Regions from separate parts of the Allobranchiibius sp. GilTou38 genome, predicted to be linked through region 1. Evidence: predicted binding sites of a transcription regulator. Region 1 holds the regulator's gene; each other region holds the start of a gene.
The links. The regulator LexA, encoded in region 1, represses DNA repair genes until DNA is damaged. The targets are predictions, from matches to a motif close to TCGAACANNTGTTCGA.

Region 1 (7,373 bases):
GGTGCTCGGGGTAATGATCGTGGTGCTCGTCGCGGGGCTGGTCCTCGGTGGACGTGTGCTGCTCGCTCGCGCGTCGGCGACGTCGACGCCCGTCGCCGCGGGGAGCGGCCCGCGGTCGGCCGCCACGACCACCGCCGGGGTGAGCCGGTTCGGCAGCAGCTCCACCGCCCCGAGCGCAGTGCCCACGACCTCGGCCGCGACCACCGTCGTCGTGCAGGTAATCGGCCAGGTGCGCCACCCCGGCGTGGTCACGCTGCGTGCCGGCGCACGGGTGCAGGACGCGGTTGCCGCCGCTGGCGGCGCATTGCCGTCCGCGGACCTGACCGCCGTGAACCTCGCCCGGGTGGTCACCGACGGAGAGCAGATCCAGGTGCCGAAGCCTGGCCAGACGATGACGCCGGCGCCGGGCGCCGTGGGCGGTGGCAGCGGCGAGGGCTCGGCGCCCGTGACGGCGGCGGGCGGCGCCTCCTCCGACGCCTCGGCCGGGGGAGTGATCGACCTCAACACCGCGGACGTCACGGGCCTGGACGCACTGCCGGGGGTGGGACCGGTGCTCGCCCAGCGGATCGTCGACTGGCGCACCCAGAACGGCCGGTTCACCAGCGTCGACGAGCTGGGGGAGGTGAGTGGCATCGGCGACAAGGTGCTCGCGCGGCTACGACCGCACGTGACGGTATGAGCGCGGATCGCCTATCCGGCGACCTGGCGAAAGGAGACGGCGAGCCGGTGGGGCGCCCGCCGTTGGACCTGCGGATGCTGGTGCCGGCACTCATGGCCTGGGCGTGCACCGTGGTGGCCCTCCCGCAACCCGTGAACGTGGTCCTCGGCGTCGCGATCGGATGCCTCGTCCTCGGCGTGCTGTGCCTCCTCGTCGGGCCCGGGCACCGCTCCTCGGGGTGGCGGGCGGGCATCGCCCTGGGCTGGCTCTGCACCGCGCTGCTGCTCGGCGCATTGGCAGCCCACCAGAGCGCCCGCACCGCGGGCCCTGTCGAGACGCTGGCAGCTCAGCGGGCGATCGTGCGGGTGACCGCCGTCGTCGAATCCGACCCACGTCTCGTCGTGACGAATCCGGCGCGACCGACGGTCATCTACCGCGCCTCGGTGCATGCGGTCGTCGGGCGGGGCGCCCGCAGCACCCCCGATACCCCCGTGCTGGTCTTCGCCAGGCCCACGTGGCGGGCACCGGCCTGGCACGACCGCATCGAGTTCATGGGGCGGCTGCAACCGGCGGATGCCGGTGACGACGTCGCGGCCCTACTCGACGCCCGATCGCCCCCGCGCGTGGTCGGCAGGCCCGGTCCGCTGACCCGGTGGGTGGAGTCGTTGCGGTCCGACACCCGCGCCGCGACCGCATCGCTGCCCGCCGATCCGCGCGGCCTGGTCCCGGCCCTGGTCACGGGCGATACCGCGCGGATGTCCACGCGGTTGAACGACGACATGCGCGCCACCGGGCTCACCCACCTGTCCGCGGTGTCGGGATCCAACGTCACGTTCGTCCTCGTCGGCGCGGGCTGGCTGGCGGGCTGGTGCCGGGTCCCGCGCCGGTGGCGTACGCCGCTCGCGTTGCTCGTCCTCGGCTGGTTCGTGCTGCTGTGCCGACCCGAGCCGAGCGTGCTACGGGCCGCGGTGATGGGTGTCGTCGGTCTGCTCGGGGTGTCGATGTCACGCCGCCGGGTCGGTTCGTCCGCGTTGGCGGCGGCGATCGTCGTACTCCTGGCCTGGGATCCGTGGCTGGCCCGCTCGTACGGGTTCGCCCTCTCTGCCCTGGCCACCCTGGGTCTGCTGGTCTTCGCCCGGCCGTGGAGTGACGCGATGGCGGCGCGACTGCCCCTCAGGTTGCGACCGGTCGCCGACGCGATCGCGATCCCGCTGGCGGCGCAAGCGGCGTGCGCCCCCGTGATCGTGCTGCTGCAGTCGTCGGTGAGTCTGGTCGGGGTGCCCGCCAATCTGCTCGCTGCGGTCTTCGTCGAGCCGGCCACCCTGGCCGGCGTCGTCACCGTGCTGGCGAGCCCGCTCGGTCCGGCAGTCGCCGCAGTCCCGGCCTGGTGCGCGGCCGTCCCGGCCTGGGGTATCGCCTGGGTGGCCCACGTCGGCGCCCGGGTGCCGGGCGGCGTCCTGCCGTGGCCGAGCGGGCTGGGCGGTGCGCTCCTGCTCGGCGCGCTCACCGTGCTCGCGATCTGGGGCGGCGTCGGGTTATGGCGGCGTGCTCGTACCCATCCGGCGCTGGCCGCCGGCTGCGCGCTGGCGTTGACGGCCGCGGCGTGGCCGCTGCCGCATCTCGGCTGGCCGCCGCAGGGGTGGGTGTGGATCTCCTGCGACGTCGGGCAGGGCGACGGCGGGGTGCTCGCCACGACACCGGGGCACGGCGTCGTCGTCGACACCGGGCCCGACCCGCAGCACATCGACGTCTGCCTGCAGCGCGCCGGCGTCACCCGTATCGACGCGATCGTGCTCACTCACTTCCACCTCGACCACGTCGGCGGTCTGACCGGTGCTCTGCGGGGGCGATCCGTCGGGGAGATCTTCGTGACGCCGGTGGTCGCGACGAGCGCGCCCGGTACCCGGGAGGCGGCCAGCAACGCCCCGCTGGTGCACCGGCTCGCCGCCGCGAGACACATTCCGGTGCGCACCCTGGTCACGGGAGACACCGTGAACTGGCCCGGGGTGTACGCCGTCGTGCTGTGGCCGAGCCGCGAGATCGACGCCGGCTCGATCCAGAACAACGCGAGCATCACCCTCGACGTGCGTACCCACGGCCTGCGGATCCTTTTGACCGGTGACATCGAGCGTGAGGCGGGCGCTGCCGTGTACGGCGAGCTGAGTCATCAGCCGACGGGGCCGCCCTTCGACGTGCTCAAGGTGGCCCACCACGGCTCGGCCAACCAGTCCGCAGACCTGGTGCGCTTCGTGCACGCACCGATCTCGATCATCAGCGTCGGTGCTCACAACGACTACGGACTGCCGACGCCCTCGACGCTGTCGTTGTTGAAGAGCCTGCCCGGAGCGACCTACCGCACCGACCGCGGAGGGGACGTGGTCGTGGCTGTGCGCGACGGGCGGGTCACCGTCGACAGGCCCTGACGGGCGGGTGGGGGAGTCTCAGGCGACCGGTGCCGCCGACCGCACCGAGGTGGACGCCGCGCACAGCGCCTCCAGGGTCGCGGCGACGGCGGGCACGCGCGTGAGGTCGGGGGTGGTGACGGCGTAGACGGTCCGGCGGGGGGTCGGCTTGATCGGCAGGATCGTCACGCCGTCGTTGTGCGCCGAGTGCAGGATCAGGTCGGGCACGAGGGCGACCCCCAGGCCCGCGGCGACGAAACCGAGCACCGCCACGTAGTCCTCGGTCTCGAACGAGACCGACGGGCTGAATCCGGCGCGCTCGGCCAGGGAGAGCAGGTGTCCGCGGCATCGCGGGCATCCCGCGATCCACTGCTCGTCGACCATGTCGGTCATCCGCACCGACGCGGCGCCGGCGAGCCGGTGATCCGACGGCACCACCAGGCGCACCTCGTCGTCGAGTAGCTTGCGGGACTGGAACGCCTCGATGTCGTCCTCGCCGCGGGCCAGCGGCGCACCGTCGTAGGCGAACGCGACGGCGATGTCGCACTCGCCGGCCCGCAGTGCGGCCAGCGACTCGGGGGGCTCGGCCTCAGTGAAGGTCACCTCGACGTCGGGGTAGGCCTTTCGCACCATCGCGAGCGCGTGCGGGACGAGTGTCGAGGAGGAGGAGGGGAAGGCCATCAGACGGACGCGGCCGGCGCGCAACCCGGCGATCGCGGCGACCTCTGATTCGGCGGCCTCGAGGGCGCTGAGCACGGGGCCCGCGTGACGGGCCAGCACCGCGCCGGCTTCGGTCAGCCGCACGCTGCGGCCCAGGCGCTCCACCAGGACGGTGCCGATCCGGTCCTCCAGACGGCGCACCATCTGGGAGATGGCCGGCTGGGAGTAGCCCAAAGAGGTGGCCGCAGCGGTGAAGCTGCCCTCGTCGGCGATGGCCCGGATGACCCGTAGGCCCGCAGCGTCGATCATGCGCCGATCATATAATGGAAGGTTATCCATCGGAACCCATCTTCGTGCTTTCGTTCTGCACCAGCCCTGCGTCGCAGTGGCCACCCGCGCACCCACGGGGCCACGGGGCCGGTGCGACACTGATGACGTGCTCGAGTCCGCGGTCTCCCCGGTGCCCGAGGGAGTGCGCCCGGATCAGTGGGACGGACTGGCGAGCTACCTGGCGGATGGCGGGCTGGTCGCCCTGACCGGAGCCGGCCTGTCCACCGAATCGGGTCTGCCGAGTTACCGTGACGCCCGCGGCGTACGTCGGGTGCAGCCGATGACAGTGTCCGAGCTACGCGCCAGTCATGAAGCGCGGCAGCGGTATTGGGCACGTTCCTACGTCGGGTGGCCACGCTTTGCGGCTGCCCGACCGAATGACGGCCACCGCGCGGTCGCCAGGCTGCTCGCCGCCGGCACCCTGACGAGCGTCATCACCCAGAACGTCGATGGGCTACATCAGGCGGCCGGCGCGAGCGAGGTGCTCGAGCTGCACGGCAACCTGGAGCGGGTGGTCTGCATGGCCTGCTCGAGCACGCATCGCCGCGATGACATGGACGACTGGTTGCGCGACGCCAACCCCGGATTCGACCGCGCGATCGGAGGCGCGGTCCGGCCCGACGGCGACGTCGCGCTGCCCGAGGCGATCGTGCGCGCGTTCGTCACGGCCGACTGTCCGGTGTGCGGTTCGGACCTGCTGAAACCGGACGTCGTGATGTTCGGCGAATCAGTGCCGAAACCGTTGGTGGAGCAGTGCTTCGGCCTCGTCGAGGAGGCGTCGGCGCTGCTGGTCCTGGGGTCGTCGCTCGCGGTGATGTCCGGTTACCGGTTCGTGCGCCGCGCCGCCCGCATCGGCGTGCCCGTGATCGTGATCAACGACGGATGGACCCGCGGGGACGGCGAGACCGACCTGAAGATCGAGGCGCCGCTGGGCAGCACCCTGACGGCGCTGGCGGACCGACTGGGAGCGCCGGCCGTGGGCGCACCGGGCGCCCAGCGCGCCTGAGGAGCGCCGGGCGCCCGGGGTCGCTCAGACCCTGCGCAGCACCGCCGTGACCTTGCCCAGCACCACGGCGTCGTCGCCGTCGATCGGGTCGTACGCCGTGTTGTGCGGCATCAGCCAGACCTTGCCCCCGGTGCGCTTGAAGGTCTTGACGGTCGCCTCGTTGTCGAGCATCGCCGCGACGATGTCGCCGTTGGTCGCGGTCGGTTGCTGACGCACCACGACCCAGTCGCCGTCGCAGATCGCGGCGTCGATCATCGAGTCTCCGACGACCTTCAGCAGGAAGAGGTCGCCCTCGCCGACGATCTGCTTGGGCAGCGGGAAGACGTCCTCGACGACCTCGTCGGCCAGGATCGGACCGCCCGCGGCGATCCGTCCGACGACCGGGACGTACGACGCACTGGGTCGCCGGTCGCCGATGCCGGTCTCGTCCTCGACGCTCAGGTCACCGTCCGGCGCGTTGGTGACGCTGGACCCGCCCCGGTAGCCGCGCTGGTCCTTGTCCTGGTCCGGTGAGATGACCTCGATGGCGCGCGGCCGGTTAGGGTCGCGGCGCAGGTAGCCCTTGCGCTCGAGCATCGACAGCTGGTGAGCGACGGAGCTGGGGCTGGTCAGGCCGACGGCCTCGCCGATCTCCCGCAGGCTCGGCGGGTAACCGCGCCGGTCCACGGAGTTGCGGATGACCTCCAGCACGCGCCGCTGTCGGGTGGTCAAACCGTCGTCGTCGCGCTCGGGCATCTGGTGCACCTTGGCCATGGTCTTCGTCCGTCCCTCTCCGAGTGGATCGTGCTGTCACCGCCCGCCCCAGGTGTCCGTGCGGCTGCGCCCCCGGGGCCGATGAGTCGCCGTATTCGGCGTCGTTCCGCGGATTCACAGCTGATGAGCAGGGGCTGTCGGTGGTCGGTGTTTCAGTTCTGCAGGTGAGCACGAGATTACGAGAGTCGGACACACTTTCCAAACATCTGTTCGGGGCGTGTCTGGATTTTCTCGAACGCGCGTGCTAGACATCAGACAGATGATCGATCGCACACACGTACGATCGACGAGTTATCGGAGGATCTCATGAGTGCCGTCACCGCTGTTCCCAGCTGGGTCACTCCCGCCACCCCTGCCCTGCCGGGTCGTCCCGGCGCATCGCGACGTACGGCGCCCGCGTCCATCCGTCGCGGCCACCTGCGCGCGGTCCCTGATCTGCCCGTGCTCGTGGATGCACCTGCGCCGACGATGCACATCACTCGTCGCGGTCGCCTGCTGATCACGCTGTGCGCTCTCCTCCTATGTCTCGTCGGGGGAGTGGCGGGAGCCCGTGCCGCAGTGGGCGGCGGGTCCGCGCAGCGCTACGACACCGTGGTCGTCCAGTCGGGCCAGACCCTGTCCTCGGTCGCCCACCACGCCTACCCCCAGCTGCCGATCGGCAATGCGGTGCAGCGGGTGCAGGCCGCCAATCGACTGAACACCCTGCAGGTGTTCGCCGGCGAGCAACTGCGCCTGCCTCGCTGAGTCCGGCCGCGCGCCTTCTGGCGCCCCGTAGCAGGGCCGACACCGCCTCCGTCTCGCCCTCGGCGGCCCTCTGACCAGCACGAACGACCCCGCGCAAACCGGGCAGTCTCTAAAGGTTGCATCACCCCCTCCACCGGAATACGATCCCTACATCTAGTAGTTACATCGATGTAAGTCGTCCACATGTAGTCCCCAGGTCGACCCGGGTTATCCCAAGGCACAGCGCGGATATCCCCCGGTTGTCCACGAGTTACCCACAGGTGGGCGGCTCGTTCGGCGGGGCTACGGCGTGGACGGCGAGAGATCGGTGTGAGCCGATCGTCGAGGGTGAGGGAGACCGCATGCACTGCCCGTTCTGCCGGCACGAGGACAGTCGCGTCGTCGACTCCCGCTCGAGCGAGGACGGCACCTGCATCAAACGGCGCCGCCAGTGCCCCAGCTGCGGCAAGCGCTTCTCCACCATGGAGACCACGAGCCTGACCGTCGTGAAGCGGTCCGGCGCCAGCGAGCCGTTCAGCCGCCAGAAGGTGCTCGTCGGGGTGCGCAAGGCGTGCCAGGGCCGCCCGGTCTCCGAGGACGACCTGGCGCTGCTGTCCCAGCAGGTGGAGGAGACCATCCGGATGCAGGGACTGGCCGAGATCGACGCCCACGACGTCGGTCTGGCGATCCTCGGCCCGTTGCGTGCCCTCGACGAGGTCGCCTACCTGCGATTCGCCTCCGTCTACCAGGCCTTCGACGACCTGGGCGACTTCGAGGCGGCGATCGCGCTGCTTCGCGCCGAGCGTCAGGTGCTCGGCCCCTCGTACGCCGCCGACGACCC
Region 2 (7,373 bases), on a different contig from region 1:
CGTCGGCGCCGCGCCCGCCGGTCGCGTCCTTGACCACCTGGACGAAGTCCTCGGTGTGCCGGTCGACCACGATGTCCGCGCCGAGTTCGCGCGCGAACACGGCCTTCTCGGCGCCGCCGACCACACCGATCACCCGGGCGCCGGCCGCCTTGCCGAGCTGCACGGCTGAGCTTCCCACCCCACCGGCCGCGGCGTGCACCAGCAGCGTCTCGCCCGGCTGCAGGGCGGCGCGACGGTGCAGGGCGAACCAGCTGGTCTGATAGCCGATCCAGAACGACGCCGCCTGCGCGTCGTCCAGGGCTGCGGGCGCGGGGTGCGCGTCGGTGGCCTCCATCAGTGCGAACTGCGCGAAGCCGCCCGACGGCAGAGCCGGCGAGCCCAGGACCCGCGCCCCGACGGCGAGATGGACCACGCCCTCGCCGAGTGCGGTGACCTCGCCGCACACCTCGACGCCCGGAGTGAAGGGCAGTGGCGGGCGTACCTGGTACTCCCCCCGGCACATCAGCACGTCCGGGAAGTTGAGTGCAGCACCCAGCACCCGCACGGCGATCTGACCGGCGCCGGGCTCGGGCACCGGGACATCGACCACCTCGAGCACCTTGTTCGGCTGGCCCAGCTCCTCGATCCGCAGTGCTCTCATCGTCGCCACGTCGTCTCAGCCTCCATCGCGCGTCGCCCGCGCGTCCTCGAGTTTGCGTTGCAGTTTGTTCATGCCCGCCAGCCAGCGGTCCGGCTCGGCGCTACGCAGCGCCGCGTACCCGGCCACCTCGGGGTGGGGAAGGATGTAAAAGTCCTCGGTCGCGAGCGCCGTCGCGACGGCGTCCGCCACCCGCTCGGGCGGCAGCGCCTGGTCATGGCTGAGCAGCTCCTCCAGCTCGCCGGACGCCTCGAGCATCCGCGTCTGCACGCCCTGCGGGCAGATCGCCTGCACCACCACGCCGCGGTGGCGGTAGGTGACGCTCAACCATTCCGCGAACGCGACCGCGGCGTGCTTGGTCACGGCGTACGACGGATCGTCCAGGATTGTGAGCAGCCCCGCCGCAGATGCGGTGACCACGAAGCGGCCACCCCCCTGCTTCTCCCAGACCGACTCGAGAGCCCGCGCCGCGCGCACGTGCGCCAGCACGTTGATGTCCAGGATCGTCGCCCAGTGACCGTCGTCGGTGCCGGACAGGCCTGTGCCCAGGGCGATTCCGGCGTTCGCGAAGAAGACGTCGATGCGGCCCAGGGTCTCCAGCGCGGCATCGACGAGTTGCTGCACGCCGCCGTCCGAGGCGATGTCGGCGACCACCGGGTGGGCGCCGATCCGTGCCGCGAGCTCGTGCAGCTCGTCACCGTCGCGGTCGCTGACCACTACTCGTGCACCGTCGGCGGCCATCCGGGTGGCGATGGCCGCTCCGATGCCGCGAGCCGCGCCGGTGACGACGACGGTCCGTGCACCGGCTGCCGGAGCCGACATCTCAGACTCCCCCGCGCAGGGTGATGCCACCGTCCAGGACGAGGGTCTGGCCGGTCACCCACGAGCTGTCGGCGGACAGGAAGTAGGTGACGGCGGTGGCGATGTCCTCGGGCTCGCCGAGTCGCTTCAGGGGGTAGTCGGCCGAGGCCTTCTCCTCACCCTCGGCGTAGAGCGCCTGCGCGAACTGGGTCTTCACCACGGCCGGTGCGACGGCGTTGACCCGGATGGTCGGGCCCAGCTCCACCGCGAGGCTCTCGGTGAGGGAGATGAGCATGGCCTTGGTGGCGCCGTACAACGAGATGCCCGGCGCCGGGCGCACACCGGCCACCGACGCGACGTTGACGATCGAGCCGCCGTGCTCGCGCATCCAGGAGCGGTAGGCGAGCTGCACCCAGGAGAGCACCGCGATCGCGTTCACCTCGGTGGTCTTGCGGGCGGCTGCGAGGTCGACCTCGACCAACGGGCCGAACGACGGATTGATGCCGGCGTTATTGACCAGCAGGTCGAGGGAACCGAAGGTGTTGATGGCGGTGTCGATCGCCTCCTGCTGATGCGCCGCGTCGTCCGCCTTGCCGGCGACCGCGACGACCACGTTGGGGCCGCCGAGCTCGGCGGCGGCCTCGTCCAGGGCCTCCTGCTTGCGCGCCGTGATGACCACGCGGCCACCCTCGGCGACGATCTGACGGGCGATGCCGAGGCCGATACCTCGGCTCGCACCCGTCACCAGGGCGGTCTTACCGGACAGTCTGCTCACTCGTATCTCCTTGTCGTGCAATGTATGTGGGGCTTCTATCGGGTCGAGCGGGACGAGGTCAGCTGAGACGCTCGAGCACCATGGCCATGCCCTGGCCACCGCCGACGCACATGGTCTCCAGACCGAACTGCTTGTCATGGAAGCGCAGGGAGTTGATCAGGGTGCTGGTGATGCGCGCACCGGTCATCCCGAACGGGTGACCCACGGCGATGGCGCCGCCGTTGACGTTGAGCTTGTCCCACGGGATGTCGAGGTCGCGGGCGGACGGGATGACCTGCGCCGCGAACGCCTCGTTGATCTCGACCAGGTCGATGTCACTGATGCTCATGCCGGCGTGGGCGAGCGCCCTGCGGGACGCCTCGACCGGGCCGAGGCCCATGATCTCGGGCGACAGCGCGGTCAGGCCGGTGGAGACGATCCGGGCCAGCGGGGTCAGCCCCAGCTGCTTGGCCTTGGTGTCACTCATGATGATCACTGCGGCAGCGCCGTCGTTCAACGGACAGCAGTTGCCGGCGGTCACGGTGCCGTCGGGGCGGAAGACGGGCTGCAGCTGCGAGACCTTCTCCAGGGTGACGCCCGCGCGCGGACCGTCGTCCTTCTCCACGGTGCTGCCGTCGGGCAGCGTCACGGGGGTGATGTCCTGCGCCCAGAAGCCGTTCGTCTGCGCCGCCTCGGCGAGGTTCTGGCTGCGTACGCCGAACTCGTCCTGGTCCCCGCGGGTCACGTTCTTGTACGACGCGACGTTCTCGGCGGTCTGGCCCATCTGGATGTAGATGTCGGGCAGCTCGCCGTCCTCGCGCGGGTCGTGCCACGGAGGCATCTGTCCGGCGGCGGCGACCTCGGTGCGTCGGCGGGCGTCGTCGAACTGGGGGTTCCTGGTGTCGGGGTAGCCGTCCGCCGAGCCGCGGTCGTAGCGGCTCACCGTCTCCACGCCGGCGGAGATGAAGACCTCACCCTCCCCCGCCTTGATCGCGTGCATCGCCATCCGGGACGTCTGCAGGCTCGAGGAGCAGTAGCGCTGCACCGTGGTGCCGCCGACGTGGTCCAGGCCGAGTTGGGTGGCCACGACGCGGGCCATGTTGAATCCGGACTCACCGGCGGGCTGCCCGCAGCCGAGCATCAGGTCCTCGATGTCGCCACGGTCTAGCTCGGGGACTTTGTCGAGGGCCGCCTGGATCATCTGGACGGTGAGGTCGTCCGGGCGCATATCGACCAGGGATCCCTTGCGCGCCCGGCCGATGGGCGACCTGGCGGTGGCGACGATGACAGCTTCGGGCATGGGTGCTCCCCGCATTCGGGCCGACGGCGTTGTGATGACCCCGGCGGCTGACTAAGCGCTTGCTTACTGTGTGCCAGCTCACCCTAGCGGTCACCGGGACATGATCGAACGAGGTCCCGGGCGCCGACGTGGTGGGTGCTCGTGCATGTGCTCACGCCGCCGGTTCGCGGCCGACCCGGGTATGAGCGCGCAGGCGACACTGACGGTGTTCTCGTTCGTTGACGGTGTTCGAACGCCGTCAATGGCGGTAAACGCCGTCAGGCTCATGCGGCAGGTCTCTGGCCGGGTCGGGTGGGCATCAGTCCGGGGGTGAGGTCCCAGGTGACGCCGGTGGTGATGGTGGCAGTGAGCAAGTCGCGGTGCACGATGGTGTGGTGCCGGGCGCACAGTAAGGCTGCGTTGGTCAGTGTTGTCTCGCCGCCGGCCCACGAGGGCCGCACATGGTGGTCTCGGGGTCCCCGCGAAGTATCGGAGCGCAGCGGAGAACTTCGTGGGGTGAGGTTCGCATCGCACCAGTCCGGTGGTCGGTCACATCCGGGGAAGGTGCAGTGCTGATCCCGGTGAATGATCGCGGTGCGTAGGCCGCCGGTGAAGAGGCGTTTGGCGCGGCCGACGTCCAGTGGTTCGGAGTCGGTGCCGAGGACTGCGGGAAGAGGTCGGCGTCGCACGCGAGTCGGCGCAGAGTGCCGGCGTCGAGGTGATCGCCGTCGGTGGTGCGTCCGATGCCCGGTAGGTACGTCGGGGCGAATCCGTCTTCGCCCGAGCCGTGTTGGCGGAGTCGGCCCGCGTCCCGGAGCCCCTCGTACAGGGTGTTGTAGTCCATCGTGACCAGGATCTTCGCTGTGCCCCCGAACTCCCCGACCGGCCGTGGCACGGTGCCGTCGAGCACGCCGGCGGAGGTCTCGACGAGTCGCACCAGCGCGTCCGCTCGCCGCTTGGCAGGGGTGCGAGTATCCCGCTGAGCCCCGTGGTCGCCGGCTTCCACCGGCGCGGGTGCGGACAGGGCGCGCAGGGCATGTTTGACCACCGCGGCATGCCCGCTCGAGAGTTCGGCGACGAACCGGGTCAGCCCGGACGGTAGGTCGGCCCAGACCACCGACTCGCACTCCTGCTGACGCCCCTCGTCCCGCACCAACCGCAGCGGCGCGTACTGACCCAAGATGCGGGTGGTCAACTCCCGCAACGTCCGCCACCCATGATCGGACAACGACAGGTACCGCCCGAGAAGGTCATCCCGGTCCGCGGTCGGCAGCTGAGGAAGTATCCGCGGCACCTCCCGCAAGGCGGCAGCCGCGACCGGCACACTCGCCGACCCGTCAGCCAGGGCATCGGCGACGACCTGGTTGCGGAGGTCGGCGCACTCGACACCCACCGAGCCCACGCGGCGTAGGACGCTTGGGTCTACCCCGGCCGCCTGTCGGGCCACCCACGCCGGCGCACCCGTCGCGGCGGAATTCGCGACCGTCCCTCGAGTCAGGGCGTCCGCGGTGGCCAGCGCAGCGACGTTCTCCGTGCGAGACGCGACCTGCAGCATCGTCCCGACAACCTCGCCCAGATCAGGCTCGCTCAGCTGGTAGAGCGCATCAGGCCAATGGTCCAAGGACGACGCGAACTCCCTCAGCAGACTCAACAACCGGCTACCAGAGCCCGGCGCAGCCGGACCATGAATGTCGGTCGTCGACTGCGCCATGGCCCCTCCTGCGCTGGTGACGGCACCCCTTGCCATCTACTGTGCATCATACGCCTGTTCGACACATTGCACAAGGGTAAATCAGGCGAATGTCCCTGGCCCTGCTGGTGATTCGAGGAAAAGTTATCCACATCCCCCTGACGTAGCGGCGATATTGTCATGGTTGTACACACGTTTCTGTCGGACCCTTGCGTTGGCACCAGAAGGCCGCACCGTCACGACCCGCCTTGAGCTCGACCTGCAGGTGTGGTCGTCGAAGGACGGCGCCGTTCGCTGGCCGCGCTGAGCTGCGCCGTCGGGTCCGGGTCGGTGAAACGTGACCCAACGAGGTCCTCCGGAGCGGCGTCGTACGAGGGGCAGCTGCACCTCGGGGGTGCAGCTACCGGAACCGACTCGGGGGTTTGAACCGTGCCACGACCGCTTGACCGCAACGCGACCTATCTACCAGGGCTCGACGGTGTCCGCACCGTCGCCGTCGCCCTCGTGATCTGCGCCCACCTGGGGCTTCCCTGGGCTCGTGGAGGGATCCTCGGCGTCGGGATCTTCTTCACGCTCAGCGGATTCCTCATCACCTCGATCCTGCTCGGCTCGCTCGAGCGGCTGGGCAGCCTGCGGTTGCGCACGTTCTGGATCCGTCGTGCACGCCGGCTGCTGCCCGCGCTCGTGGTGCTGCTCGTCGTGGTGCTCGCATGTACGGCGATCCTCGACCCGGCGGCCTTCGCAACCCGCGTACGAGACGCGCTGGCCGCGGTGTTCTACGTCGCCAACTGGAACACGATCGGCCAGGCGTACGTCGCGGCGAACACTCAGGCGGTCAATCCGCTCGAACACCTGTGGTCCCTCAGTGTCGAGGAGCAGTTCTATTTGGTGTGGCCACCGGTGCTCGGCCTGCTGCTCTTCGTATGTCGTGGACGGGTGCGGGTGGTCGCGGCCGTCACCGCCCTCCTCGCGGCAGGGTCGTTCGCGCTCTCCTGGACGTTGTTCGCACCGGGCGTCGAGGGCGCGACCCGTGCCTACGAGGGCACCGACACCCGCGCCGGGGCATTGCTCGTGGGCGCGCTGGCCGCGATGCTCTGGCTGCCCTCGCTCCGGCGCGGCGACCGGCGACGAAGCCGACGGGTCGCGCTCGACGTGAGTGCAGTCGGGGCACTGTCAGCGATCGGTGTACTGGTCTGGCACACCGATCAGTTCAGCGCCTTCCTCTACCCGTGGGGACTCCTGCTGCTCTCCCTCGCCACAGTCGTCGTGCTGATGGCCGCGGTGCAGGACGGCGGAATGCTCGGCGCCGTCCTCGGGAGTGCGCCGATGCGCTGGGTGGGCGAGCGGTCGTACGGCATCTACCTGTGGCAGACCCCGGTGATCGTCTTCTCCCAGGGGCTCACGGACCGGCACGGGTGGGCATTGTCGCTCGCGAACGTCGCGGTCACGGTCGCCCTCGCAGCCCTCTCGTGGACGCTGGTGGAGGATCCGATCCGCCGACTGGGCTTCCGAGGCGCGTTCGCCACGCGCGCGGCGACCCGCCCGGCGCCGGCACTGACCGCGGTCGAGCGGGACATGGTGCGCTCGTGAGGAGCGCCGGTGGTCGACGCACTGTCCTCGGGGTCGTGACCTTTCTGGCGGTGGCCGTGATCGCGCTCATCCTGCCGGCGGCGTTGCACGCCGGCCGCCCCGACCCGGTGACGGCATTCGGACCGACGGCCTTCCCGCCGGTCTCCCCGCCCGTCTCCTCCCCCACCTCCAGACAGCCTCACGCGCCGGGATCCAGTACGCCGCCGGCCACCCATCCGGGTCCGCTCAGGACCAGCTGCAGCTCGGTGCTCTACATCAGTGACTCGACCTCGGAGGGGGTCGTCTCGGTCGACTACCTGCCCGAGCCCTCCGACCGCGAGGACGCGCGGTTGCGGGCGGTGGGCGTCCGCGCGTTCATCCCGGAGATCTCAGGTGCGCGGGCGATCGTGGAGCACTACAAGGGCCAGGCCAGCGGCGCGGACGTGGTGAACCGCTATGTTGCGCAGGGGTATCGGGGTTGCTGGATCATCGCGCTGGGAAACAACGACGCGGCGAACATGTCCGTCGGAGGCACGCCCGACGCGGCCGGCCGGATCGACATGGTGATGCGCAGGATCGGCGAACAGAAAGTGCTCTGGGTCGACACCCGCACGCTCGTGAGCACCGGCCCGAACGCCGAGCC
Region 3 (7,373 bases), on a different contig from region 1:
GAGGTTCGCGACGAGCCTCTACGCGGACAAGGGAGCCCGCGCCTACCACGCCTTTGTCCGGCGCGAACCCCTGTCGCAGCTCGCCTACGGTCACCGACTCCGCGACCCCTACCCCAACTACGAGGTGGTGCGTGCGCGGGGCCCGTTCGTAAGCAACAGGTTCGGACACCCCACCACGGTCGATCACGCGGTCTGCAACGAGATCCTGCGTAGTCGCCGCTTCGGCCCCCGGGCCGAGCACGAAGCGTCCGGGCCCGGCGGCGAGGAGGGGGACCTGTCCTTCCTCACCTACAACCCACCCGACCACACCCGGTTGCGGCGGCTGGTCGCTCCCGCGTTCGGTCCGCGCCAGATGCGGGGCTACCGCGGCCTGATCGAGCAGACGGTCGACGACCTGCTGCACGACGTCGAAGAGCAGGGGAGTTTCGACCTCGTGTCGGGCTTCGCCTCACCACTGCCCATCGCGGTGATCAGCCGGATGATGGGCATCCCCGACTCCGAGACCGACGGATTCGCGACGTACGGCGCCGCCATCGGCACGGCACTGTCCGGGGTGACTTCCCTGCGCCATGCCGCCCGACTGATGCAGGCGAGCCGCGCGCTGACAGACGTCTTCACGCGCCTGTTCGAGCTGCGTCGTCGTGAACCGCACGACGACGTCATCTCGCATCTGGTGGCGGCGCAAGGCGAGGCCATCACCCCTGAGGAGATGGTGCCGCTGTGCACGCTGCTGCTCCTGGCAGGTTTCGAGACCACCGTCAACGCGATCGGCAACGGCGTGCTCGCCTTCATGGAGCACCGAGACCAGTGGGAGCGACTGGTCGCCGACCCGGGGCTCGCGGCCGGGGCGGTCGAGGAGGTGCTGCGCTTCGACGCGCCGGTGCAGGGCACGTCGCGGGTCTCCTTCGACGACACCGTCATCCGTGGCACGCCGATCGGACGGGAGGAGTTGGTGCAGCTGCGGATCGGCGGAGCGAACCGCGATCCGACGGTGTTCGATCAGCCTGACCGGTTCGACATCACCCGGCCGAACGCCGCCGAGCATCTGACGTTCTCCGGCGGCATCCACTACTGCCTGGGCGCGCCGCTGGCCCGTCTAGAACTGGAGGTCGTCTTCGGCGCCCTCGCCCGGCGCCTGCCGCAACTACGCCGCACAGACAGGCCGGTGCGGTATCGCCGTTCGCTGGTCATCCACGGCCCGGCCGTGCTGCCGATGCGCGTGCGCTGACCCCGTGACCTCAGCGGATGCCGTGCGGGCGGAACTGGATGCTGATGCGCGGTCCGACCGGTGTGCTCGTCTTGGGCACGGCGTGCTCCCAGGTGCGCTGGCACGAGCCGCCCATCACCAGCAGGTCGCCGTGGCCGAGCACGTGCCGCACGGTCCGCCCGGCCCCGCCTCCCACCGGGCGCAGCACCAGTGCCCGCGGCGCGCCGATCGAGACGATCGCGACCATCGTGTCCTGGCTCGACGCGCGACCCTCGCGGTCGCCGTGCCAGGTGACCGAGTCGCGTCCGTCGCGGTAGAGGCACATGCCGGCCGTGGTGAACGGTTCGCCCAGCTCTTCGCGGTAGTGCACCGAGAGCATCGAACGCGCTTGCGCCAGCACCGGATCGGGCCACGGCTCGCTCTCGCCGTAGAACCTCAGCAGTCTCGGAGTGGCGACCTCCTTGTCCCACATCACCCGCCGCTCGCTGCGCCAGTCCACCCCGGCCGCGCCGCCCAGGGTCAGGCGGGCGAACAGCTCGTCGGCGCCGGTCAGCCATCCGGGCCGCACGTCGATCCAGGCACCGCGGGAGAGCGGCGTACGACGGACGCCGGTATCGAGGGTGCGCAGCCCGACGTCGTCGACCTGATCGAGCAGTGATCCTTGGAGCGTGAAGGTCATGATCACGACGATAGACGTATGTTCGAATCAGGGCCAGGGGTGTGCAGGATCACGCTTGGCGGCATCGTTTCCAGAGCAAGAACATAGATAGGCTATAGAGATGCCCGAGGCCGTTGAATTCACCCGTCCGAACACCCCGACCGACGCCCACCCCGGGCCACTTGCTGGCGTGCGTGTGATCGACCTGGCCACCGTCGTGATGGGCCCCTACGCCTGTCAGATCCTCGGTGACCTCGGGGCCGACGTGATCAAGGTGGAGTCACCGCACGGCGACTTGGCCCGCATCTCGGTGCCGAGTCGGCACCCTCAGATGGGGGCATTGGCACTCAACGTGAACCGCAACAAGCGCAGCGTGGTGCTCGACCTCAAGACCGACGAGGGCAAGGCCGACCTGCACGGGCTGCTGGAGGACACCGACGTCCTCGTCACCAACATGCGTCCCGGCGCGCTGACCCGCCTGGGCTTCGACTACGCCTCGCTCGAAGAGCGCTATCCCGCGCTGATCTACTGCAGCGCCCAGGGTTTCCGCTCGGACTCCCCGCTGGCCGACCGTGCGGCGTACGACGAGATCGTCCAGGCCGCGAGCGGTCTCACCGACCTGATGCTGCGCGCGACCGGCACCGCCAACTACGTGCCGACGATCCTGGCCGACAAGGTGTGCGCCCTCACCATCGTCTACTCGGTGCTGGCGGCGGTCATCAGCCAGCAGGCGACCGGCCTCGGTCAGCACATCGAGATCCCGATGACGGACACGATGCTCGCGTTCAACCTGGTCGAGCACCTGGGCGGCCACACCTTCGAGCCGCCGGTCGGGCCGACCGGTTTCTACCGCTCGCTCGGCACGGGTCACGCGGCCGTCGAGACCAAGGACGGCTGGGCGTGCATCCTGCCCTACAGCGAGACGAACGTGCGTGACTTCTTCGTCGCGTCGGGGCACGGCGACCTCAACGAGGACCCGCGCTTCGTCTCGTGGGCGAAGGTGCGCGAGGACATGTCCGTCCTCTACACGGAGCTGGAGCGCATCGCCCGCGAACGCACGACGGCCGAGTGGGAGACCCTGTGCGCCGAGCACAGCATCCCGATGGCGCCGGTCCTGCAGATCGAGGACGCCACGGAGTCGGAGTACGTACGCGACGGTCACCTGCTCGACGTCGCCGAGCACCCCACGGAGGGCGGCTACCGCTCCATCGGCATCCCGATCCGCTTCAGCCGCACCCCGGCTGCCGTGACACGACCGACGCCCACCCTCGGGCAGCACAACGAGGAGATCCTCGGTGACCGGGCACGACGCACCGAGGCAGAAGACGCATGAGCGACCACAAGCACGAGCGGTCGGTCGTGCGCACCGGCCTGCCGGTGCTCGTCTAGCGCATCGTCGGCATCGTTCAACCTGGTCGCGGCGGTGTGTGGACAACCCTCGACACGACCGCCAAAGAGCGGGGGGACTCAGATGGCAATAGTTCAATCCTCAATATCGGCAGTAACATTCACCGTCGTTACCCTTGTCACGTGTATCGAACAGGCGTATGATTCAGGATAGATGGCAAGGGGTGCCGTCACCGGCGCAGGAGGGGCTATGGCGCAGTCGACGACCGACATCCATGGGCCTGCTGCGCCTGGCACGGGCGCCCGGTTGATGGCGCTGCTGGGGGAGTTCACCACCGCGTTGGAGGAGTGGCCTGGCGCGCTGTGGCAGCTGGACGAGGCCGCTCTGGGTGAGGTGGTCGGGTCGATGCTGCGGATGGGCAGCCGGATGGAGAACGTCGCGGCGTTGGCGACCGCGGATGCGCTGGGCCGTGGGACGGTCGCGAGCTCCACCGCGACCGGTGCACCTGCGTGGGTGGCCCGGCAGGCGGCGGGTGTGGAACCGACCGTGGCCCGTAGGGTCGGGCGGGTAGGGATGGACTGCGCCGATCCCCGCAACCAGGTCGTTGCTGACGCGTTGGCAACCGGGGCGGCGAGTGTGCCGGTCGCCGACGTGGCACTGCGGGAGGTGCCCCGGATCCTGCCTCAGTTGCCGACCGCGGACCGTGATGACCTGCTCGGCCGCTACCTGTCGTTGTCCGACCACGGGTCTCGCACGTTGCGGCAGCTCAGCAACCGGATCCTGGGTGAATACGCCCCTGAACGGCTCGTGCGGGACGAGGAACGTCAGCAGGACTGTGAATCGGTGTTCTGGGCCGACCTGCCTTCCGGGCTGACCCGGTTCGTCGCCGAACTGTCCGGCGCACACGCCGCGGTGGTCAAACACGCCCTGCGCGCCTTGTCCGCGCCCGCGCCCGTCGAAACCGAGGACGGCACCGGTGCACCCGAGCGTGACACCCGGACCCCGGCCAAACGACGCGCGGACGCCCTGGTGCGCCTGGTCGACACCGCAGCCGGTGTGTTGGACGGCACCGCCCCGCGGCCGGTCGGAGAGTTCGGCGCCACCGCCAAGATCCTCGTCACGATGGACTACGCGACGTTGTACCAAGGGCTCCGGGACGCGGGCCGGCTCAGCCAGCACACTTCAGAAGACAGCGGATCCGCACCGACCTACCTTCCCGGCATCGGACGCACCACCGACGGCGAGCACCTCGACGCAGGCACCCTGCGCAGGCTCGCGTGCGACGCCGACCTCATCCCCGCAGTCCTCGGCACCGACTCCGAACCATTGGACATCGGCCGCGCGAAACGCCTCTTCACCGGCGGCCTGCGGACCGCGATCATCCACCGCGACCAGCACTGCACCTTCCCCGGCTGCGACCGGCCACCCGACTGGTGCGACGCGAACCTCACCCCACGAAGTTCTCCGCTGCGCTCCGATACTTCGCGGGGACCCCGAGACCATCATGTGCGGCCCTGGTGGGCCGGCGGCGAAACGAACCTCGGCAACGCAGCCCTGCTGTGCGCCCGCCACCACACCATCGTGCACCGCGATCTGCTCACCGCCACCGTCGCCGCATCCGGTGTCACCTGGGATCTCACGCCAGGCCTGATGCCCACCCGACCCGGCCAGCAGCCTGTGGCATGACGTGCGGCAGCGCTCAGCTCATCCGGCGCGGGCCTCCAGCACCGCACCCGCCGCGTGGTAGCCGCCGAGCCCGCTGACCCCGCCACCGCGGCGCGATCCGGCACCCGCGAGCAGCACCCCGTCGTACGCCGACCGCACGCCCCACCGTGCTGACGCGTCGTCGAGCGGCTCGTCGTCCTCGGCGAACGGCCAGGACAGCGGCCCGTGGAAGATGTTGCCGCCGGGCATCGCCAGGGCGTCCTGCAGGTCGCGGGTCGTCTTCGTCTCGATGCAGGGCCGCCCGTCGGGTGTCGTGAGCACGACGTCCTCGATCGGTTCGGCGAGCACGCTGGACAGCGAGTCGAGCACCGCCCGCTCGTACGTCGTGCGTGCGGCGTCGAGGTCGGCCCCGTCGAGCAACCGGTCGGGCGTCTGCAGAGCGAAGACGGTCAGGGTGTGTGCTCCCGACTGCTGCAGACCGGGCGACAGGATGCTCGGATCGGTGATCGAGTGGCAGTAGATCTCGGCGGGCACCGGTTGCGGGAGGGCGCCCGAGAGCGCAGTGCGGTAGGCGGATTCGAGCTGCGTGTAGGTCTCGTTGATGTGGAACGTGCCGCCGAATGCGGCGGCGGACGGCACCGCGGCGTCGCGTAACCGCGGCAGCCGCGAGAGCAGCAGGTTGACCTTCACCTGGGCACCCTCGGCCCGCTGGGCCGGCTCAGCGCCCATCAGCTGGTCCAGCACGGCCGGAGCGGCCGCCCACAGCACGTGGCGGGCCACGACCCTCGACTCGTCCCCGGCGGCGCTGCGCCAGGCGACGGTGCCGTCGCCCACCGACAGCACCTCGGCATCGGTGCGCAGCTCCGCGCCACCACGCCGCGCGGCCCCCTCGAGCGCCCCGCTCACCGCGCCCATGCCGCCGACGGGCACGTCCCAGTCGCCGGTGCCCCCGCCGATCACGTGGTAGAGGAAGCAGATGTTCTGCTGCAGGTCCTCGTCGTGGGCCGACGCGTAGGTCGAGATGAGCCCGTCGGTGAGCACCACCCCACGGACCAGGTCGTCGGTCACCGACGACTCGATGACCTCACCAAGCGGTCGCTCCAGGAAGTCCCGCGTGATCGAGGGATCGCCGACCAGCGCGGCCACGTCGCTGCGGCGGGGGAGCGGCCCGGTGACCGTGGGCCAGAGGGCCTGCGCCAGATGTGAGGTACGCGCGTACATGCGGTCCCAGCCCTCGACATCGTCGCCGGCTCCGAGCGCCTCGAACGATGCGCGCGTCGCCAGGGGGTCGCCATGGTCGATCAGCAGGCCGCGGTCGGTGCCCGGCTGTGGTGTGTAGGAGGAGTAACGGCGTCGGAGCAGGGTGATCCGCAGGTCGAGGTCGTCGATGATCTGCCTCGGAAGCAGGCTGACGAGGTAGGAGTAGCGGCTGAGCCGGGCGCCCATGCCCGGGAACGCCTCTGCCGACACCGAGGCCCCGCCCAGATGCTCAGATCGTTCGAGCAACACCACCGACAGGCCCGCCCGGGAGAGGTAGGCGGCGGCGGTGAGGCCGTTGTGGCCCCCACCGACGATCACGACGTCGTAGGTCTGCTGCGGCATCCGCTCAGGGTAGGCGCGTGTCCACCGTGGCTCCGCGCGGTCATCAGCGACAATGGGGTCACCATGCCCACCTACAAGGACGTCGCGATCGTCGTGCGCACCCACAAGTTGGGTGAGACGGACCGGATCGTGACGATGCTGACCCGCGGACGGGGCAAGGTGCGCGCGGTGGCCAAGGGGGTGCGGCGTACCAAGTCCCGTTTCGGCGCGCGCCTCGAGCCGGGCATGGTCGTGGAGTTGCAGTGCTACGAGGGGCGTTCGCTCGACACGGTCACCCAGGCCGAGATGATCGCGTCGTACGGCGACCACATCTCGCGTGACTACCCGGCCTTCACCGCTGCCACGGCGATGCTGGAGACGGCCGACCGATTGAGCGAGGAGCACGAGCCGGTGGTCCAGCAGTTCAACCTGCTCGCCGGCGGGCTGGCGGCGCTCGCCGGCCGGACCCATCCGACCGACCTGGTCCTGGACTCCTACCTGCTGCGTGCGGTCTCGATCGCCGGATGGGCGCCCACCTTCGTCAACTGCGCGGGCTGCGGCGCGATCGGACCGCACCGGGCGTTCAACCTGGCCGCCGGTGGAGCCGTATGTCGTTCGTGCCGTACGCCGGGATCGTCGGCCCCCGACCCACGCACCTTCGAGCTGCTCGCCGCCCTGTTGTCGGGCGACTGGGAACAGGCCGAACGCTCCGACGAGCGTGCCCGGCGCGAGGCCGACGGGCTGGTCGCGGCCTACCTGCAGTGGCACCTGGAGCGCGGGGTGCGCTCCCTGCGGCTGGTCGACCACCCCGTCTACGTCGAGCCGTTGCCGCCTGCAGTGGGGGTCGCGCTGTCGTGACGCCGCCCATTTCGCCGCCCGCGCACGCGACCGGCGCACGACCGCCTGTGATCCCC
Region 4 (7,373 bases), on a different contig from region 1:
GCGGGGTGAAGATCATGCGCCGCGGCTACAACTACACCGAGGGCATCAACGGTTTCGGTCAGTTGGATGCCGGTCTGCTGTTCATCGCGTACATGAGTACCCCGCAGGATTTCGTCACACTTCAGTCGAAGCTCGGCGCATCCGACCGGTTGAACGAATACATCTCCCACATCGGGTCCGGCCTCTTCGCGGTGCCGCCCGCACCGAAGTCGGGGCACTACATCGGTGAGCAGCTCTTCGCCTGACGTCGAGGTGACTGCGCCACGCTGGTGACCGTCGTACTCCCCTGACGCGACGCGACACGTAGGTAGTGTCGGCACGTGAATCCCTCTGGTGCTTCGCCCACCTGCGCCTTCGTGCTCGGCGGCGGCGGCGTGCTCGGCGCCACGCAGATCGGCATGCTGCGCGCCCTCCTGGAGCGCGACATCCGGCCCGACCTCGTGGTCGGCACGAGCATCGGCGCGGTCAACGGCGCGGCGATCGCCGCCGACCCCGGAGAAGCGGCTCTGGAGCGGCTGACGGAGCTCTGGTCGTCGATGTCGGTGCTGCCGAGCCTGCAGGACGCGCTGCCCCGCCCGCGACTGCGGGTGCCGGGCCGTCGGGCCGACTCCGACTCGTCGGAGTCCAGGTCGCGCCGCCGGGTGCCGCGCACGCACCTGTCACCCGCCGGGCCCTTCCTGCGGCTGATCCGGGACAACCTGCCGGTCGCGAACATCGAGGACATGCAGGTGCCGTTCCAGTGCGTGGCGGCGAATCTCGAGCGTTCGGTGGCTCATTGGTTCAGCGAGGGTCCGGCGGCGCCGGCGATCATGGCGTCCTGCGCCGTGCCCGGACTCTTCCCGCCCATCGAGATCGACGGGAAGCACTACTGGGACGGCGGCCTGGTCCACTCGATCCCCGTCTCCCGGGCGATCGCCCTCGGCGCCACCCGCATCTACGTGATGCACGTCGGGCGCGTTGAGCAGCAGCTGCGGCTGCCTCGCTGGCCGTGGGAGGTGGCGTCGGTGACGTTCGAGATCGCCCGCCGCCACCGGTACGTGGAGGAGATGGCCAACATCCCGCCGGGCATCGAGGTGCACGAGCTTCCGAGCGGCGCGGAGGACGCGCCGATGGTCTCGCTGCTGCACCGGAACCCGGCCTACATCACCGGCCGGATCGCGGCGGCGTACACCTCGTCCAGCGCGTACCTGGCGTCCGTGGACGCGGGCTGAGGTGGAGCTTCCGGTCCTGCCTCTGCCGCTGCGCCGGGTGGTGCGCGATCCGATCTACGTCGTCGCGGTGCCTGTACTGCTGGTCGTCCTGGCGATCCTCGCAGTACCCGCATGGTTGCTAGGGCTGATCGCGCGTCGACGAAGGCCGTTGCGGTTCGTCGTGATCGGCATGGCTGCGGTGGTGCTGGACTTCTCGATCTTCGCGCGCTGCACCGGCCTGTGGGTGGCCCACCGCGCCGGGCGTCGGCGGCCGGAGGATTGGAAGACCGACCACATCGAGGTCGTGGCGCACGCTTTGGACGTCTTCGTGGGCCGGGCCCGTCGCGTGGTCGGTTTCGAGGTGCACATCACCGGTGGAACGGACCTGGACCACGGTCTTCCCACGGTGCTCCTGGCTCGGCACGCCGGCGTCGGCGACTCGCTGATGATGGTCTGGGTGATGACTCGGCATCTGGGGTGCGTGCCGCGAGTAGTGCTCAAGCGGATGCTGCTGTGGGATCCGGCGATGGATCTCGCCTTGCGCCGCCTCGGAGCGTTCTTCCTACCGCCACCGCGCGTGCCGGACGATAAAAGAGACTCCCAACTGGCCGCTTTCGCGAAGTCTGCCGGACCCGGTGAGGTGATTCTGCTCTTCCCGGAAGGGCGCAACTGGACGCCGGGCCGCTGGGAGGCCGAGGTCGAGCAGGCGCGGGATGACGGTGATCTGGTCGCGCTCGATTGGATGGAGTCGCACCCGACCGTGCTGGACCCGCACACCGGCGCGATGCGCACCATCCTGGCCGCGGTGCCGGACCCGCAGGTGCTGGTCGGCGCCCACCGCGGCGTCGAGCGACTGTCCTCGATCGCCGCGATCTGGGCTGCCGTGCCTCTCACCCACCGCGTCGACGTCTCCCTGCGACGCACGAGGGTGAGACCGGACGATCTGGTCGGATGGTTGCGCGATGAGTGGGCCGCGATCGACGACTGGACACCGCCCGAGAACGAGACGGTCGGCTGAGGCCGTCGTTCTTCCCCTCCGCTCCTGTCGGAACCCGCCCTGACGGCGTTCGCGTCGGTTGACGGTCTTCGAACGCCGTCAACGAGCGTGAACGCCGTCAGGGTCATGCCGCGTGTCCGGTGCCGGGTCGCTGGGGCATGAGTCCGGGGGTGGGGTCCCAGGTGACGCCGGTGGTGGTGACGGTGGCGGTGAGCAGGTCGCGGTGGACGATGGTGTGGTGGCGTGAGCAGAGCAGTGCGGCGTTGGTCAGGGTGGTTTCGCCGCCGGCCCACCAGGGGGTGATGTGGTGGGCGTCGCACCAGTCGGGTGGTCGGTCGCAGCCGGGGAAGGTGCAACCTCGGTCGCGGTGGATGATCGCGGTGCGCAGGCCGCCGGTGAACAGGCGTTTGGTGCGGCCGACATCGAGTGGTTCGGACTCGGTGCCCAGGACGGCGGGGATGAGGTCGGCGTCGCAGGCGAGCCGTCGCAGGGTGCCCGCGTCGAGCAGGTCGCCGTTGATGCTGCGCCCGATCCCGGGTAGGTGACGGGGTGGATCATCACCGCTGCCGGATTCGAGTTTCCCCGCCGCGTGCAGCTGGTCGATGAGGGTCTGGTGGTCCAGGGTGATCACGATCTTGGCCGATCCGCCGACGGTGCCGCTGTGGTGGGAGCGGTCCCCGTCCAACAGGCGGGCCGCGGTGTCTGCCAGTTCCATCAGCGCGTCGGCGCGCCGCTTGCCGGGCGTGCAAGCGTCGCGCTCGGCCACCGGCGAGTCGGACTCGGTCGCGCAGGGTGCGGGTGCGGCGAGGGCCTGGATGGCATGTTTGATGACCGCGGCGTGACCGGTAGACAGGTCCGCGGTCGGCCGGGTCAGCCCGTTGGGCAGATCGGCCCAGGTCAGGGACTCGCAGGCCTGCTGGTGCTCTTCCTGCGCGACCAACACCTCGGGGGCGAACCGGCCGATGATCCGCGCCGACAGGTCCCGCAACGTGCGGGTCCCGGTGTGCGACAACGCCAAATACCAGCACAGCACCTCCTCCCGGTCCGCGCCGGGCATCACCGGCAACACCTTCGGCACCTCCCGCAACGCCACCCGCGCGCAGTGCACCGTGACGACACCGGCGGCCAACGCATCGGCGACGACCCGGTTGCGCGGGTCGGCGCACCCGGTGGCGACCACCCCGATGCGGCGGGCGACGGCCGGCTCCGCGGCACCTTCGCTCTCGGCGACACACGCACCGACCCAGCCGCCCGCGTCGGTCGCGGTGGAGCTGGCCACGACCCCGCGGGTGACCGCCTCGGTCGTAGCGACCGCCGCCAGCGACTCCGCCCGGGAGCCCAACCCCACCATCGTCGCAACGAACCCACCCAACTCCGCCTCGCTGAGTTGGGACAACGCGCCGGGCCACCCCTGCAGATCCGTCACCAACTCCGCCAACCGAGCCAGCAACCCAGCCGCAGCACCCGGCCCGGCCGGCGCCACCGCTGGAGCAGCACAAAGCGGTGCATCAGGCACCCGGGAGATCCCCTCAATACTCATCCGCGCCCACCCCCTCCCCGGTTGTCTGGCGAGCCTGCGGTATACGTCTTATCGTACTCGCGTTCGAAGTTAGACGCAAGGGCTAGTGAGACGAATACTCATATTTCTCAACATGATTCGCCCAGAAGTTATCCACATCCCCCGACGGATCCCGGCGCTATCCACACTGGGGATGGGTCTGCTGGTCAGCTCGCGGTCAGCACCCGGAACGAGAGCGCGTCGATGCGCGCGCGGGTCTCGCCATCGGTCGCGATCTGCTCACCGATCCGCGCGCACAGCCCCTGCACCTCACCGGAAGCGAGGCCGGGAATCAGCCTCAGCACCACCCGCAGCTGACCGTCGTCATCGCTCTCGCAGTCGGCCGACACCACCGCCGGCTCATCCCGGGAGGCGCGGGCGATGGCATCGCGGACGAACGGGTCGGCGTACGCCGGGAGCCACGCACGCTGAGTGGCTAATGCCCACACCATGCTGGGGCGCACGATGCGCAGGTGCTCCGAGCCGAGGTCGAGCACCAGGACATCGCACCCTTCGGCCACCGCTGCCTGGGCGGCTTGCGCGGACGGGACCGGACGGGGCCGTGCGTCGGCATTCCAGGCGTGCAGTGCCTGCACCCCGGAGAACACCGGCAGCGCCCGTTCGCCGTCCGGGGCCGTCAGCGTCACGACGGCCATCTGCGTCGACTTCTCGACGGTGAGCCCGCCGTCGGTGTCCTCCGTGTCGTCCGCCGTCGCGACGATCGGCACCAACAACCGGGCTGCCGACAGTGCCGACATGAACGTCGTGTCGTCGGCATCGATGGCGGCCATCAGCGCCGCGTCGGCCTGGCCGGTGTCCTGCTCGAAGCCGGTCGCAGGAAGCTGCCTGCCCTCCCACGGCTGATCGGCGGAGTCGTGGTGGTCGCTCACGGCCGCCCCGCCGCGTCGAGCGCCTGACCGAGCGTGAAAGCCCCTCGGTAGAGCGCGGATCCGACGATCGCGCCCTCAACACCGTCGGGCACCAGGGCCCGGAGAGCTTCGATGTCGGCGACGGTCGACACCCCGCCGGACGCGACGACCGGGCGGTCGGTCCGCGCACAGACGTCGTGCAGCAGAGGCACGTTCGGCCCCTGCAGCATCCCGTCCTTGGCGACATCGGTCACGACATACCGAGCGCACCCCTCGGAGTCGAGTCTCGCCAGCGTCTCCCAGAGGTCACCACCCTCGCGGGTCCACCCGCGAGCCGCCAGCGTCGTGCCGCGAACGTCGAGCCCGACCGCGATCCGATCGCCATGCTCGGCAATGGCTTTCGCAGTCCATTCCGGATTCTCCAGCGCAGCTGTGCCGAGATTGACCCGACGGCACCCACTAGACAATGCGGCAGTCAGTGTCGCCTCGTCACGAATCCCGCCAGACAGTTCGACCTTCATGTCGAGGCGACCGACGATCGAGGCCAGCAACTCGCGGTTGTCACCCCGCCCGAACGCGGCATCGAGGTCGACCAGGTGCAACCATTCGGCGCCCTGCTCCTGCCACGCCAGCGCCGCCTGCCACGGATCGCCGAACTCCCCTCCCGAGCCGGCCACTCCCTGCACGAGCTGCACGGCCCTGCCGTCGACGACGTCGACCGCAGGCAGCAACTCCAGCCGCGGACTGGTGCCTCGCTCGGAAACCACTGTCATTCCTTTCGATTCGTTCTTGCACGGGCTCGGTCAGAACGACGCGAGCCAGTTCTCGATGAGTGCCGCTCCGGCGTCCCCGGACTTCTCGGGGTGGAACTGGGTGCCCCAGAGCGCGCCGTCCTCCACAGCTGCCACGAAGACCTCACCGTGCTCAGCGGTGCTTACACGGGGCGCCCGATCGGGACCCGCGAAGCCGGAGGCGGGAGGCTGAGATGCGGCGTAGGAGTGCACGAAGTAGAACCATTCGTCCTCGATGCCGCGGAACAGCGCCGAACCCGATGCTGTCCGCACCTGGGACCATCCCATGTGCGGTACGACGGGAGCCTCCAGGCGGGTGATCGTGCCGGGCCACACACCGATACCGTCGAGACCGTCGGTGGCGTAGTGCTCCGTCGACCCCTCGAAGAGCACCTGGAAACCGACGCACACCCCCAGCACCGGGAGACGCGCGGCGAGCCGCTCCCCGATCAGTTCCGGGCCGCCCACCTGACGCAGTCCCGCGACGCACGCGTGGAAGTTGCCCACGCCCGGCACGTAGAGACCGTCCGCACGGCGTACCGACTCGGGATCGGCGGTGAGTTCCACCTGTGCACCCACCCGCTCGAGCATCCGCACGACCGAGCGGATATTGCCGCTGCCGTAGTCGAGGACGACGACCTGCTTCACGACGACCCGGTGACCGTGTCGCGAATCTCCATGCGTTCCAGCACTAGCCGCTCATACTGGCGAACCGACCGCTCCTCGGGCTCGACAAGCGTCGAGCCCTCCGCGCTCTTGACCCCTCGGCCGAACACCAGCCGTTCGCCCGGTAGCGCGAGCAGCTCGACGAGGTCGCCGAGTACGTCGGTCACGGCGGCCGATCGTTCGGCCAGGACGGCGCGCACCTCCCGCTCGACCTCGGGCGCCACACCGGCGGCTCGTACGAGGTCCATGGGCGACGCGGCGGGCAGCGACGGCACCCGCGCGGTGCCTCGGCCGGACTCCCAGACGAGCCACCGGGGCACGGCTCGCCAACCCGCGGGATGCACGGTCACCACGGCGCGGCCGTCGATGTCGAAGAGCCCGAGCGCACTGCGAAGGTTGGACGGCACACCGCGGGAGGCGAGGACGAGGTGCCCGGCGTCGTACGGCGCGGGAGCGGGTGCGGCGCCGGCGGGCACGACCGCGGTCCACCCCGAGAGCGGCACGACGAAACAGGGGGCCTGCCCGCGGCGCACCCAGGTGTCGACACGCTGGCGGTCACCGTGCAGGTAGAGCACCCCGGTCGCGGGTCGCGTGACCGTCATGGCGGGTTAGAGCGCACCCTTGGCGCTCGGGATGCCGACCACCCGCGGGTCGCGCGCGACCGCGGCTCGCAGCGCCCGCGCCACCGCCTTGAACTGGGCCTCGACGATGTGGTGCGGGTCGCGGCCGGACAGCACGCGCACGTGCAGGGCGATGCCGGCGTGGAAGGCGAAGGACTCCAGCACGTGGCGGGTGAGCGCGCCGGTGTACGTGCCGCCGATGATCGCGTAGACCTGACCCTCCGGCTCTCCCTCGTGCACGACGTACGGGCGGCCCGCGACATCGACGACGGCCTGCGCGAGCGCCTCGTCCAACGGCACCATCGCGTCGCCGAAGCGGGAGATGCCGGACTTGTCGCCCAGCGCCTCACGCAGAGCGTCGCCGAGCACGATCGCGGTGTCCTCGACCGTGTGGTGCGCGTCCACGTCGATGTCACCGGTCGCGGCGACGGTCAGGTCGATCAGGCTGTGCTTGGCGAAGCTCTCGAGCATGTGGTCGTAGAACCGCACGCCCGTGCTGACCTGCGCCTCGCCGGTGCCGTCGAGGTCGAGGAAGAGGTCGACGCTGCTCTCCTTGGTGGCGCGCTGGACATGAGCCGTGCGGTGTCCCGCGCGTGCAACCGTGCCTTCGTCGTACGCCGTCATGCGGTGCCCTTCCCGTCCTGATCGAGCGTGAGTGCCAGCGCGTCGAGCACCGACTGCG

Region 2: a site for LexA is predicted at 5,229-5,244, ahead of JOB34_RS06085 (DUF222 domain-containing protein). Genes of this name have one in related genera too.
Region 3: a site for LexA is predicted at 1,897-1,912, ahead of JOB34_RS15525 (alpha-ketoglutarate-dependent dioxygenase AlkB). Genes of this name have one in related genera too.
Region 4: a site for LexA is predicted at 3,779-3,794, ahead of JOB34_RS14975 (HNH endonuclease signature motif containing protein). Genes of this name have one in related genera too.

The regions. Positions count from the first base shown of each region.
Region 1 is NZ_JAGEKN010000001.1:13,705-21,077, forward strand. Features, by position in the region: gene JOB34_RS00045 (ComEA family DNA-binding protein) at 1-679, shown strand, start outside; gene JOB34_RS00050 (ComEC/Rec2 family competence protein) at 676-3,081, shown strand; gene JOB34_RS00055 (LysR family transcriptional regulator) at 3,100-4,029, opposite strand; gene JOB34_RS00060 (NAD-dependent protein deacetylase) at 4,157-5,056, shown strand; gene lexA (transcriptional repressor LexA) at 5,081-5,809, opposite strand; gene JOB34_RS00070 (hypothetical protein) at 6,116-6,553, shown strand; gene nrdR (transcriptional regulator NrdR) at 6,895-7,373, shown strand, end outside.
Region 2 is NZ_JAGEKN010000006.1:198,483-205,855, reverse strand. Features, by position in the region: gene JOB34_RS06105 (NADPH:quinone oxidoreductase family protein) at 1-640, opposite strand, end outside; gene JOB34_RS06100 (SDR family oxidoreductase) at 656-1,459, opposite strand; gene JOB34_RS06095 (SDR family oxidoreductase) at 1,461-2,213, opposite strand; gene JOB34_RS06090 (acetyl-CoA C-acetyltransferase) at 2,272-3,492, opposite strand; gene JOB34_RS06085 (DUF222 domain-containing protein) at 3,896-5,182, opposite strand; gene JOB34_RS06080 (acyltransferase) at 5,591-6,751, shown strand; gene JOB34_RS06075 (SGNH/GDSL hydrolase family protein) at 6,787-7,373, shown strand, end outside.
Region 3 is NZ_JAGEKN010000012.1:140,349-147,721, reverse strand. Features, by position in the region: gene JOB34_RS15530 (cytochrome P450) at 1-1,228, shown strand, start outside; gene JOB34_RS15525 (alpha-ketoglutarate-dependent dioxygenase AlkB) at 1,239-1,886, opposite strand; gene JOB34_RS15520 (CoA transferase) at 1,987-3,198, shown strand; gene JOB34_RS15515 (HNH endonuclease signature motif containing protein) at 3,463-4,899, shown strand; gene JOB34_RS15510 (NAD(P)/FAD-dependent oxidoreductase) at 4,918-6,480, opposite strand; gene recO (DNA repair protein RecO) at 6,544-7,317, shown strand; gene JOB34_RS15500 (isoprenyl transferase) at 7,314-7,373, shown strand, end outside.
Region 4 is NZ_JAGEKN010000012.1:33,008-40,380, forward strand. Features, by position in the region: gene efeB (iron uptake transporter deferrochelatase/peroxidase subunit) at 1-245, shown strand, start outside; gene JOB34_RS14965 (patatin-like phospholipase family protein) at 321-1,211, shown strand; gene JOB34_RS14970 (1-acyl-sn-glycerol-3-phosphate acyltransferase) at 1,213-2,208, shown strand; gene JOB34_RS14975 (HNH endonuclease signature motif containing protein) at 2,312-3,613, opposite strand; gene JOB34_RS14980 (SseB family protein) at 3,913-4,635, opposite strand; gene priA (bifunctional 1-(5-phosphoribosyl)-5-((5-phosphoribosylamino)methylideneamino)imidazole-4-carboxamide isomerase/phosphoribosylanthranilate isomerase PriA) at 4,632-5,381, opposite strand; gene hisH (imidazole glycerol phosphate synthase subunit HisH) at 5,418-6,053, opposite strand; gene JOB34_RS14995 (hypothetical protein) at 6,050-6,673, opposite strand; gene hisB (imidazoleglycerol-phosphate dehydratase HisB) at 6,680-7,315, opposite strand; gene JOB34_RS15005 (histidinol-phosphate transaminase) at 7,312-7,373, opposite strand, start outside.